2 regions of the Amycolatopsis orientalis genome follow, and region 2 is predicted to be linked to the other one. Evidence: riboswitches for the same ligand, from Rfam matches in the RefSeq annotation. Region 2 holds a riboswitch; the other holds the start of a gene.
The links. A riboswitch is a leader RNA that binds a small molecule or an ion and turns the genes downstream of it on or off. The one in region 2 is predicted to bind glycine.
Positions count from the first base shown of each region.

Region 1: it holds a riboswitch for glycine, as region 2 does, so the genes downstream of both, gcvP (aminomethyl-transferring glycine dehydrogenase) here and gcvP (aminomethyl-transferring glycine dehydrogenase) in region 2, are expected to answer to the same signal.

Region 1 covers NZ_CP016174.1:4,397,109-4,402,688, reverse strand. Annotated here, with positions in the region: gene gcvP (aminomethyl-transferring glycine dehydrogenase) at 1-1,750, opposite strand, end outside; glycine riboswitch at 1,920-2,021, opposite strand; gene SD37_RS19160 (MerR family transcriptional regulator) at 2,068-2,649, opposite strand; gene SD37_RS19155 (TetR/AcrR family transcriptional regulator) at 2,917-3,561, shown strand; gene SD37_RS19150 (bifunctional nuclease family protein) at 3,612-4,085, opposite strand; gene ftsR (transcriptional regulator FtsR) at 4,305-5,066, opposite strand; gene garA (glycogen accumulation regulator GarA) at 5,063-5,530, opposite strand.
Region 2 covers NZ_CP016174.1:6,859,659-6,865,238, reverse strand. Annotated here, with positions in the region: gene SD37_RS29710 (four-helix bundle copper-binding protein) at 185-547, shown strand; glycine riboswitch at 672-765, shown strand; gene gcvP (aminomethyl-transferring glycine dehydrogenase) at 907-3,741, shown strand; gene gcvT (glycine cleavage system aminomethyltransferase GcvT) at 3,750-4,841, shown strand; gene gcvH (glycine cleavage system protein GcvH) at 4,859-5,236, shown strand; gene glyA (serine hydroxymethyltransferase) at 5,238-5,580, shown strand, end outside.

The DNA.
Region 1 (5,580 bases), 2.5 Mb from region 2:
TGGCCAGCAGCCCGGCGAACTCGCCCTGGCTGCCCGCGTTCGGCTGCAGGGAAACCGCGTCGTAGCCGGTGATCCCGGCCAGCCAGCGCTCCAGGTCCCGCACGATGACGAGCAGCCCGGCCGCGTCCTCGGCGGGCGCGAACGGGTGCAGACCGGCGAACTCGGGCCAGGTGATCGGCTCCATCTCGGCCGTGGCGTTGAGTTTCATCGTGCACGACCCGAGCGGGATCATGCTCCGGTCGAGCGCGACGTCCTTGTCGGACAACGCCCGCAGGTACCGCAGCAACGCCGTTTCCGAACGGTGCGCGTGGAAAACGGGATGCGTGAGGTACTCGCTGGTGCGGCGCAGATCCGGCGGGAAGCCGTCGGCGGTGTCCGCGTCGAGGGAGTCCACATCGGACACCGCGACACCGAAAGCCTTCCACACCAGGGAAAGGTGCTCACAGGTCGTCGTCTCGTCGCAGGCGACGGCGACGTGGTCGGCGTCGACCAGCCGCAGGTTGACCCCGAGGTCCCGTGCGGTGCCGACGACCCCGGCCGCGCGCCCGGGGACCGCCACCATGACGGTGTCGAAGAATTCGCAGTGCACGACGTCGACACCGCTTTCGGCCAGCCCCGCGGCGAGCACCGTGGCCATCCGGTGCGCGCGGTTGGCGATGGCGCGCAGGCCTTCCGGCCCGTGATACACCGCGTACATCGACGCGATGACCGCCAGGAGCACCTGCGCGGTGCAGATGTTGCTGGTCGCCTTCTCCCGGCGGATGTGCTGCTCTCGGGTCTGCAGCGCCAGCCGGTACGCGGGAGCGCCGTCGGCGTCCTTCGAGACCCCCACGAGCCGTCCGGGCAGCTGGCGTTCGAGCCCCTGGCGCACGGCGAGGTACGCCGCGTGCGGGCCACCGAAGCCCATCGGCACACCGAACCGCTGCGTCGACCCGATGGCGACGTCGGCGCCGAGTTCCCCGGGCGGCCGCAGCAGGGTCAGTGCCAGCGGATCCGCCGCCATCACCACGGCCGCGCCCAGCGCCTTGGCCTCGGTGATGGTGTGCTCCCATTCGCGGACGACGCCGGAAGCACCCGGATACGAGAGCAGCACGCCGAAGAAGTCGCCGCCGAGACCGAGTCCGGTGATGCCCTGCGAGAGATCCGCGGTCACCAGGTCGATGCCGAGCGGTTCGGCGCGGGTGCGCAGGACCTCGATCGTCTGCGGCAGCGTGTCCTCGTCGACGACGAACCGGTTCGATTTCGCCTTGCCGGCCCGGCGGACCAGCGTCATCGCCTCCGCCGCCGCGGTCGCCTCGTCCAGCATCGACGCGTTCGCGATCGGCAGCCCGGTCAGGTCGGCGACCATGGTCTGGAAGTTGAGCAGCGCTTCGAGGCGGCCCTGCGAGATCTCCGGCTGATACGGCGTGTACGCGGTGTACCAGGCCGGGCTCTCCAGCACGTTGCGGCGGATCACCGGCGGGGTCACGGTGTCGTGGTAGCCGAGACCGATCATCTGGACCATGGGCCGGTTGCGCGCGGCCAGCGCGCGGAGTTCGGCGAGCGCGGCGGTCTCGGTGGCGGGCGGCGGCAGCTCCGGCGGTGTCGCGGATTCCCGCAGTGACACGGGAACGGCCCGCTCGGCCAGATCGTCGAGGGACCTCACGCCGACGACGTCGAGGATGCGCGCGAGTTCCTCCGGACCGGGACCGATGTGCCGGTCCGCGAAGGGGGTTCCGGATTCGAGGGCGGCCAGAGAAACGGGCTCCATCGGGGACCTCCCAGGACGCGGGGTGAGGCCGGGACGGATGTCCTGGCCCTCCCCACTCTGTCCGTACTCCCGTGGGAGCGCCTGAGAGTTTCGCCCGAGTGTTGAGCCGGGCTTGCACCGTCGGCGGGGCCGCCAGGCTGTGACCTGGCGAACCACTTTCCAGAGGCGTCTCGTCCGCGCGGTCCAGGGTGCCTGAGAGGTTCCGGGGAGGACTTGCTCCTTCGGCGCCGAGCTCAACGGTTATCGACTCGGTCTCTCCCGCGCGGATTCGTCGACCGCGGAAGTGAGCCTACCCTGCCGCCCGCGCGGCTTCATGATCAGCCGGTGCGACGTGCGTTACGGCGCTGCGTGAGTTCGTCCGGCGTGACGGTTTCGATCGTGCCGCCGTCGGCGCGTTCGGCCGGGAACTCGTGGATGGTGCCGCTGATCTCCTGCATCGCGCCGCTGACGGCGATACCGAAGACACCCTGACCGCCCTGCAGTAAATCGACGATCTCTTCGGGCGAGGTGCATTCGTAGACGGTGGTGCCGTCGGAGAACAGGGTGACCCTGGCGAGGTCACGGACGCCGCGCAGGCGCAGATGGTCGACCGCGACCCGGATGTTCTGCAACGAGACACCGGTGTCCAGCAGCCGTTTGACGACCTTCAGGACGAGGATGTCCTTGAACGAGTACAGCCGCTGTGAACCGGAGCCGTGCGCCGTGCGGATACTCGGCGCGACCAGCTTCGTCCTGGCCCAGTAGTCGAGCTGCCGGTAGGTGATCCCGGCGATCTGACAGGCTGCGGGACCGCGGTAACCGACGAGTTCGTCCGGGAGGGAAGAGTCGGGGAACAGCTCACCCTGCTCGCCGTCAGCGACCGGAACGAGCGGCTCTTGAGGGCTACCAGCCTCGACCACGCCATGCCTCCCCTCGCCCGACCTGGCGGCCGGCGAACAAAGCCGCGCGGACCCAGGTGGGTCCGCACCGGAGTGAACCGTCAAGACGAATGCCCCGGACATCCGAATCACACCTTGGCGATTTACCTCCATTGACGGTAAGCGCGTCCGGCAAAGCGGTCAACGCGACGCGCGGTCGGCCTCAAGCTCTTCTTGAGACTTCTTCGGAACCGTCCCCCGATCGGCTGCGCGGTTGCCACTTTTACTCGACCGTGTTAATTTTTACTCATGCAAGTAACATCGCCCACGCAAAGCGCCCTGCAAGAGGTGCAGGCCGAACTGGGGCTCTCGGTCACCGAGGCCGCCCGGCGGGCGCAGATCATCGGGGCCACGATCGCGACGATCTCCGATCTCGGCTACCACAAGACGTCGTTCGCGAAGATCAAGGAGCGGGCCGGGCTGTCCAGCACGCGGATCATCTCGTACCACTTCACCAACAAGGCGGGCCTGATGCAGGCCGTGGTCACCACCGCGACCGGCATGAAGGACAAGTTCCTCGAGGAGCGGACCCAGGGCACGACCGACCGGGCCGGGCTGCTGCGCGGCTACATCGAGTCGGAGATCGCGTTCCTCGGCTCGTACCCGGAACTGGTGCGGGTCATGGTCGAGATGGCATCGAGCGGCTCCGACGCGGAAGGCTGGTTCATGTCGGCCCCGATCGTCGAGGAGTTCCGCACCGGCCGGCTCGAACGCCAGCTACGGCAGGGGCAACGGGAAGGCGCTTTCGGCGAGTTCGCGCCGGACGTGATGGCGCTGTCGATCGCGCAGGCCATCGACGGCGTCGCCGCGAAGTTCGCGGCGGACCCGAAGCTGGACCTGGAGCGATACGGCCGGGAACTGGCGGACCTGTTCACGCGGGCGACCGCGGCCTGAGTCGTGAGTGGTAATGACGGTTAGAACCGTCATTACCACTCACGAGCCGATCACGTGTCCGCGCCGCGGAAGTCTTCCGGGGAGACCGAGTCGAGGAACTCGCGGAACTTCTCGACCTCGTCCTCCTGCTCGTCGGGGATGATGAGGCCCGCTTCCTCCAGCACCGCGTCCACGGCGTGGATGGGGACCCCGACCCGCAGCGCCAGCGCCACCGAATCGCTCGGCCGCGCCGAAACCCGGATATCCCCGTCGAAGACCAGTTCCGCGAAGAACGTGCCTTCCTTCAGGTCGGTGATGACGACCTGTTCCAGCTCACGGCCCAGTGCTCCGATGACCTCTTTGAGCAGGTCATGGGTCAGCGGACGGGCCGGGCGGACTCCCTGCTGCTCCAAGGCGATGGCGGTGGCCTCGACCGAGCCGATCCAGATCGGCAGGTAGCGCTCGCCTTCGGTTTCCCGCAGCAACAAGATCGGCTGATTGGCGGGCAGCTCCACCCGCACGCCGACGACGCGCATCTCGCTCATCGGGCTTCGCCTCCCTCTCGTGCACACGGGCTGCAGCGCTTGTCTCGACGACCAAGCGACGGCACTTCCGACGCTACCCGTCTTCCGAGCGCTGTGCTCGCTGTCTCCGACATTCTCGGTTCGCTCGCGGCAAACCGACTCTCACGGTACGGCATAGGGTGCCGAACATTCAGTCATTGACAAGTGACCTCACAACGGTTCCCGGTCCCCCGGAGCCGCTCAGCCGCCTGTGACGGCCCGTATCCCGGCCTTCACCAAGAGCGTATGTAACGCGACGGTCAGCGCGGCGAGCTCGCGGACGACCTCGTCGCCCCTCGCTTGCGCGTCCTCGTCACGGTGCCGATACACCGGGGTCACGATCTGCTCCAGCAGGCCGACCTCGCGGTCGGCCGCGGCCCGGAAGGCACGCAGATGTCTCGGCTCGATACCGAATTCGGTCATCGCCTTCACGGTCTTCGCCACGAGGACCGCGTCCGGATCGAAGAAACCCGCCGCTCCAGGGCGAACGAGACCGTATTGCCGCAGCTCAGCCAGGGTGGCGGCGTCGATGCCCGCCTGGCGGAGCAGATCTTCCTCGGTCAGTCTGATCTCGCGATCGCTCTCGAAGTCCCCGGGGGACGGCAGCCCGCCGTTCTCCCCCGGGGCGTCGAGCGAAACGAGTTTCCGCGGCGGTCTGGGCCCCGCCGCCGAGGGCACGGCGCCCTGATCCGCCGCGTCCAACTGTTCCTTGATGACCTTCAGCGGAAGGTAGTGATCCCGCTGGGCGGACAGGACGAACCGCAACCGCTCCACGTCCGCCGGAGCGAACTGCCGGTACCCCGACGGGGTCCGGCCCGGCTGGACCAGACCCTCCGCCTCGAGGAACCGGATCTTGGAGATGGTGACATCGGGGAAATCGCCGCGCAGCTGTGCCAGCACGGCCCCGATGCTCAACCCATCGCGCTGCGACGCATCCCGATCAGGCCGCCCGGCCGCCGTCACTGTGCCCCCTGGCCCCCGTGACCCGGGCCGGTCAGGAAGACCAGGCGGAACTTGCCGATCTGCACCTCGTCGCCACCGGCGAGGACGGCCTGGTCGACCGGCTCGCGGTTGACGTAGGTGCCGTTGAGGCTGCCGACGTCGATGACGACGAACTCGCCGCCCTCACGGCGGAATTCGGCGTGCCGCCGGGAGACCGTGACGTCGTCGAGGAAGATGTCGCTGTCCGGGTGCCGTCCCGCGCTGGTGGTGTCGCGGTCCAGAAGGAAGCGCGAACCCGCGTTCGGGCCCCGCTTCACGACCAGGAGCGCGGAACCCGCGGGCAGCGCGTCCACACCCTGGACAGGGGCCTCGGCAGCCGGAGGAGCCTCAGTGCCTTCGACGTCGGCCAGGAAGTCGGCCCGGAAGACAGAAGTCCGCTCCGGAGACTGCTCCGGGGGAACGCCGGGCCCGTCGTTCGTGCTCACCTGAGCTCTCCTAACGCATGTGTGTTGCCACTACTCAAGAACTTGTGGAG
Region 2 (5,580 bases):
CCATGGAGGAGGGACACTCAACGCCCTGTCGGGGTGTCGGCATGGGCCGCGTTTAGTCCTCTGGATGCGTCACTCGTCCCGGTGGCCGGGATGGCGGGCCGCTGACCTGCGCTGTAGGTCTGGGATCGCGGAGCCGTCCGGCTCCCGAGCCCTGGAACAGCGGAGGCCAAGGATGACCCGGCAGATGAGCACCGCCATGCGTGACTGCATCGACCTGTGCAACGAGTGTCACGTCAGGTGCGAGGAGACGATGACGCGCTGCATGGAGGTCGGCGGCGCCAAGGTCGGGATGATGATGGTGACCTGCGCGGACATGTCCCGCATGTGCGCCGACATGATGATGCGCTGTTCGGCCATGGTCGCCGACCTCGAAATGATGCGCATGTGCGCGAAGATGTGCGGCCTGGCCTCCCAGATGATGCGAATGTGCGCCCAGGAGTGCGCCAAGACCGGCGACGCCGAACTCGCCGACGCCGCCGACATGATGACGCGCTGCGCGGAGCTGTGCGGCACCATCACCGCCGAGATGATGATGGAGAACGCCTGATCGCCGAGACGCGCCCGGGCACGTCGGGTGTCCGGGCGAACGGCACAAGTGACGTGCCCGGCCAGAAGTAGACGTGCGCCGAACACGCCAGGTACGGTGTGCGCACAACTACAGACAGGGCCGTTGAGCTGGAGCGGGAGAGCCCTCACGAACGTGGTGGGGCACCGAAGGAGCAAACTCCCCGGAATCTCTCAGGTATCCACTACCGCTTCCGCGAGGCCACTCTGGAAAGCAGGCGCGCAAGTGCGTCTCACCCAAGGTGAAAGCCGCATTACCGTGCGGTGAAACTCTCAGGTGCCATGACAGAGGGGGAGTTCCCAGCGCACCGGTCTATCCGGCGCCTGACCCAAGGAGCTCCCTTGACCAGTACGTCCTTCGACGACCGGCACATCGGCCCCTCGGAGTCCGAGCAGGCCAAGATGCTCGCCGAGGTCGGCTACGGCAGTCTCGATGCCCTGGTGCAGGCCGCCGTGCCGTCCGCGATCCGGGTCACCCGTGACCTCGAACTTCCCCCCGCCGCGTCCGAAGAGGATGCCATCGCCGAACTTCGCGCGCTCGCCGCGCTCAACAAGCCGATGACGCAGATGATCGGCCTCGGCTTCCACGACACGGTCACCCCGGCGGTCATCCGCCGCAACGTGCTGGAGAACCCGGCCTGGTACACGGCGTACACGCCGTATCAGCCGGAGATCTCGCAGGGCCGTCTCGAAGCCCTCCTCAACTTCCAGACCATGGTCTCCGAGCTGGCCGGGCTCGCCACCGCGAACGCCTCGCTGCTCGACGAGTCCACCGCCGTCGCCGAGGCCGTCATGCTGATGCGCCGCGTGTCGAAGGCGAAGTCGAACAAGGTCGTCCTCGACGCCGAGTGCCTGCCGCAGACCATCGCGGTCGTCCGCACCCGCGCCGAGGCGATGGGGGTCGAGGTCGAGGTCCGCGACCTGCTCACCGGCCTTCCCGAGGAGTTCTTCGGCGTCGTCGTCCAGTACCCGGGTGCCTCCGGTGTGCTGCGCGGCGCGGGCTTCTACTCCGCCATCTCCGAGACCGCGAAGGCCGCCGGCGCGCTGTACACCGTCGCCGCCGACCTGCTCGCCCTGACGCTGATCACCGCGCCGGGTGAGTTCGGCGCCGACATCGCCGCCGGATCCACCCAGCGCTTCGGTGTCCCGCTCGGCTACGGCGGCCCGCACGCCGGGTACATGGCCGTCCGCGCCGGGCTGGAGCGGTCGCTGCCGGGCCGTCTCGTCGGGGTTTCGGTCGACGCCGACGGCAACCCCGCGTACCGCCTCGCCCTGCAGACCCGTGAGCAGCACATCCGCCGCGAGAAGGCGACGTCGAACATCTGCACCGCGCAGGTCCTGCCCGCGGTGCTGGCCGCGATGTACGCGGTCTACCACGGTCCCGACGGCCTCAAGCGCATCGCGACGCGCGTCCACGAACTCGCCGCCGGCCTCGCGGACGCGCTCCGCACCGGGGGCGTCGAAGTCGTCCACGAGGGCTTCTTCGACACGGTCCTCGCTCGCATGCCCGGCCAGGCCGAAGCGGTCGTCGCCGTCGCGCGTGAGAACGGCATCAACCTCGGCCCGGTCGACGCCGACCACGTGCGCATCGCCGTCGACGAGGTCACCACGCCCGCGATCATCGCCAAGGTGCTCAACGCCTTCGGTATCGACGCCGCCGACACCGCGGCCGCCGGAGCGCTGCCCGCCGGTCTCGACCGCGAGAGCGAGTACCTCACCCACGAGGTGTTCCACTCGCACCGCTCCGAGACCGCGATGCTGCGCTACCTGCGCAGCCTGTCCGACCTCGACTACGCGCTCGACCGCGGCATGATCCCGCTCGGCTCGTGCACGATGAAGCTCAACGCCACCACCGAGATGGAGCCGATCAGCTGGCGCGAGTTCGCGGGGATCCACCCGTTCGCGCCCGCGGACCAGGCCGAGGGCTACCACGTGCTGGTCGAGCAGCTCGCGGGCTGGCTGGCCGAGGTCACCGGCTACGACAAGGTGTCGCTGCAGCCGAACGCGGGCAGCCAGGGCGAACTCGCCGGTCTGCTCGCGATCCGCGCGTACCACCACGCGAACGGCCAGGCCGAACGTGAGGTCTGCCTCATCCCGTCGTCCGCGCACGGCACGAACGCCGCCTCCGCGGTCATGGCCGGCATGCGCGTCGTCGTGGTCAAGTGCACCGATGAGGGCAACGTCGACCTCGACGACCTGCGCGCCAAGGTGGACGCCCACCGCGACACGCTGTCCGCGATCATGGTCACCTACCCGTCCACCCACGGCGTGTACGAGCACGGCATCGACGAGCTGGCCAAGATCGTCCACGACGCGGGCGGCCAGGTCTACGTCGACGGCGCGAACCTCAACGCCCTGCTGGGCCTGGCGAAGCCGGGTGAGTTCGGCGGCGACGTCTCGCATCTGAACCTGCACAAGACCTTCTGCATCCCGCACGGTGGCGGCGGCCCCGGTGTCGGCCCGGTCGCGGTGCGCGCGCACCTCGCGCCGTACCTGCCGAACCACCCGCTGCTGGAGAAGGCCGGTCCGGAGACCGGGGTCGGCCCGATCAGCGCCGCCCCGTTCGGCTCGGCGTCGATCCTGCCGATCTCGTGGGCGTACGTCCGCATGATGGGCGCCGGCGGGCTCACCGCCGCGACGCAGGTCGCGGTCCTCGCGGCGAACTACGTGGCCAAGCGCCTCAACCAGCACTACCCGGTGCTCTACACCGGCCAGGACGGCCTGGTCGCGCACGAGTGCATCCTCGACCTGCGCGGGCTCACCAAGGAGACCGGCGTCAGCGTGGACGACGTCGCGAAGCGCCTGATCGACTACGGCTTCCACGCCCCGACCATGTCGTTCCCGGTCGCGGGCACGCTGATGGTCGAGCCGACCGAATCAGAGGACCTCGGCGAGATCGACCGTTTCTGCGACGCGATGATCGCCATCCGCGCCGAGATCGACGCCGTCGCGCAGGGCCGCTGGTCCGCGGACAACAGCCCGCTGCGCAACGCCCCGCACACCGCCGAGACCCTGGTCGGCGACTGGGACCTGCCGTACGACCGCGAACTGGCGGTGTACCCCGCCGGGGTGAACCGCAAGGCGAAGTACTGGCCCCCGGTGCGTCGCATCGACGGCGCGCGCGGGGACCGTAACCTCGTCTGCTCCTGCCCGCCGCTCAACGCCTACGAGAACTGAGGCACTTGATGTCGAAAGAGACGTCTCTGCACGGAGTCCACAAAGGACTGGGTGCGCTGTTCACCGACTTCGCGGGCTGGTCGATGCCGATCCGCTATTCCAGCGAACTGGCGGAGCACAAGGCGGTCCGCGAGGCCGCGGGCCTGTTCGACCTGTCCCATATGGCCGAGATCGAGGTGACCGGACCGCAGGCGGCCGAGACCCTCGACTACGCGCTGGTCGGCAACCTGTCCGGCGTCAAGCCGGGCCGGGCGCGTTACACGATGATCTGTGACGCCAGCGGCGGCGTGCTGGACGACCTGGTCGTCTACCGGCTCGCCGACGAGAAGTTCCTGGTCGTGGCCAACGCCGGCAACGCCGACGTGGTCGCCGGGGCGCTGGCCGAGCGGGTCTCCGGTTTCGACGCGGTCGTCGAGAACAAATCCGAGGACGTCGCGCTGATCGCCGTCCAGGGTCCGAAGGCCGTCGAGATCCTGGGCGCGGTCACCGACGCCGACCTGGGCGCGCTCAAGTACTACGCGAGTGTCCCGGCCGTCGTGAAGGGTCACGACGTCCTGCTCGCCCGCACCGGCTACACCGGCGAGGACGGCTTCGAGCTGTACGTCCCGGCCGGTGAGGCCCCCGCCGTCTGGCGCATCCTGACCGACGCGGGCGAGCCGCACGGTCTGCTCCCCGCCGGGCTCGCCTGCCGCGACACGCTGCGCCTGGAAGCCGGGATGCCGTTGTACGGCAACGAACTCAGCCTCCAGCTGAGCCCGTTCGAGGCCGGTCTCGGCCGCGTCGTCAAGTTCGAGAAGCCCGGCGACTTCGTCGGTAAGGCGGCCCTCGAGGAACTGTCCAAGAAGGACGTTCCGCGCGTGCGTGTCGGGCTCAAGGGGGCCGGTCGTCGCGCCCCGCGTCACGGCTACACGGTCCTGTCCGGCGAGACCGAGATCGGCGAGGTCACCAGTGGTGCCCTTTCGCCGACCTTGGGTTACCCGATCGCCATGGCCTATGTGGACCGGGAGTACAGCGAACCCGGCACCGAGCTCTCCGTCGACATCCGGGGTCGTATCGAACCCGTCGAGGTCGTCGCCCTGCCCTTCTACTCCCGCGCCTGAAAGGCCCTTGAATCACCATGAGCATCCCCCAGGACCTGAAGTACACGAAGGAACACGAGTGGCTGCGCGTCGAGGACGGCGTCGCCACCGTGGGCATCACCGCCTTCGCCGCCGAGTCGCTCGGTGACATCGTGTTCGTCCAGCTTCCTTCGGTCGGTGACACGGTCACCGCCGGCGAGGTGTTCGGCGAGGTCGAGTCGACCAAATCCGTCAGCGAGCTGTACGCACCCGTGGACGGCGAGGTCGTCGAGGTGAACGAGGCCACAACGGACACCCCCGAGGTCATCAACTCGGATCCGTACGCCGAAGGATGGCTCCTGAAGGTGCGTCTGTCCGGCGACGTGCCCGCACTGCTCGACGCCCAGGCCTACGCCGTGCTCACCCAGGAGAGCTGAAATGGGAGACGCTTCTTTGTTCAACGCAGCCCTGTCCGAAGTGGACCCCGAGGTCGCCGCGGCCGTCGCCGCCGAACTCGACCGTCAGCAGTCGACCCTGGAGATGATCGCGTCGGAGAACTTCGCCCCGGTGGGCGTGCTCGAGGCGCAGGGTTCGGTGCTGACCAACAAGTACGCCGAGGGCTACCCCGGCCGTCGCTACTACGGCGGTTGTGAGCACGTCGACGTCATCGAGCAGCTGGCGATCGACCGCGCGAAGGCCCTGTTCGGCGCCGAGCACGCCAACGTCCAGCCGCATTCGGGCGCGCAGGCCAACGCCGCCGCCATGGTCGCGGTGCTCAACC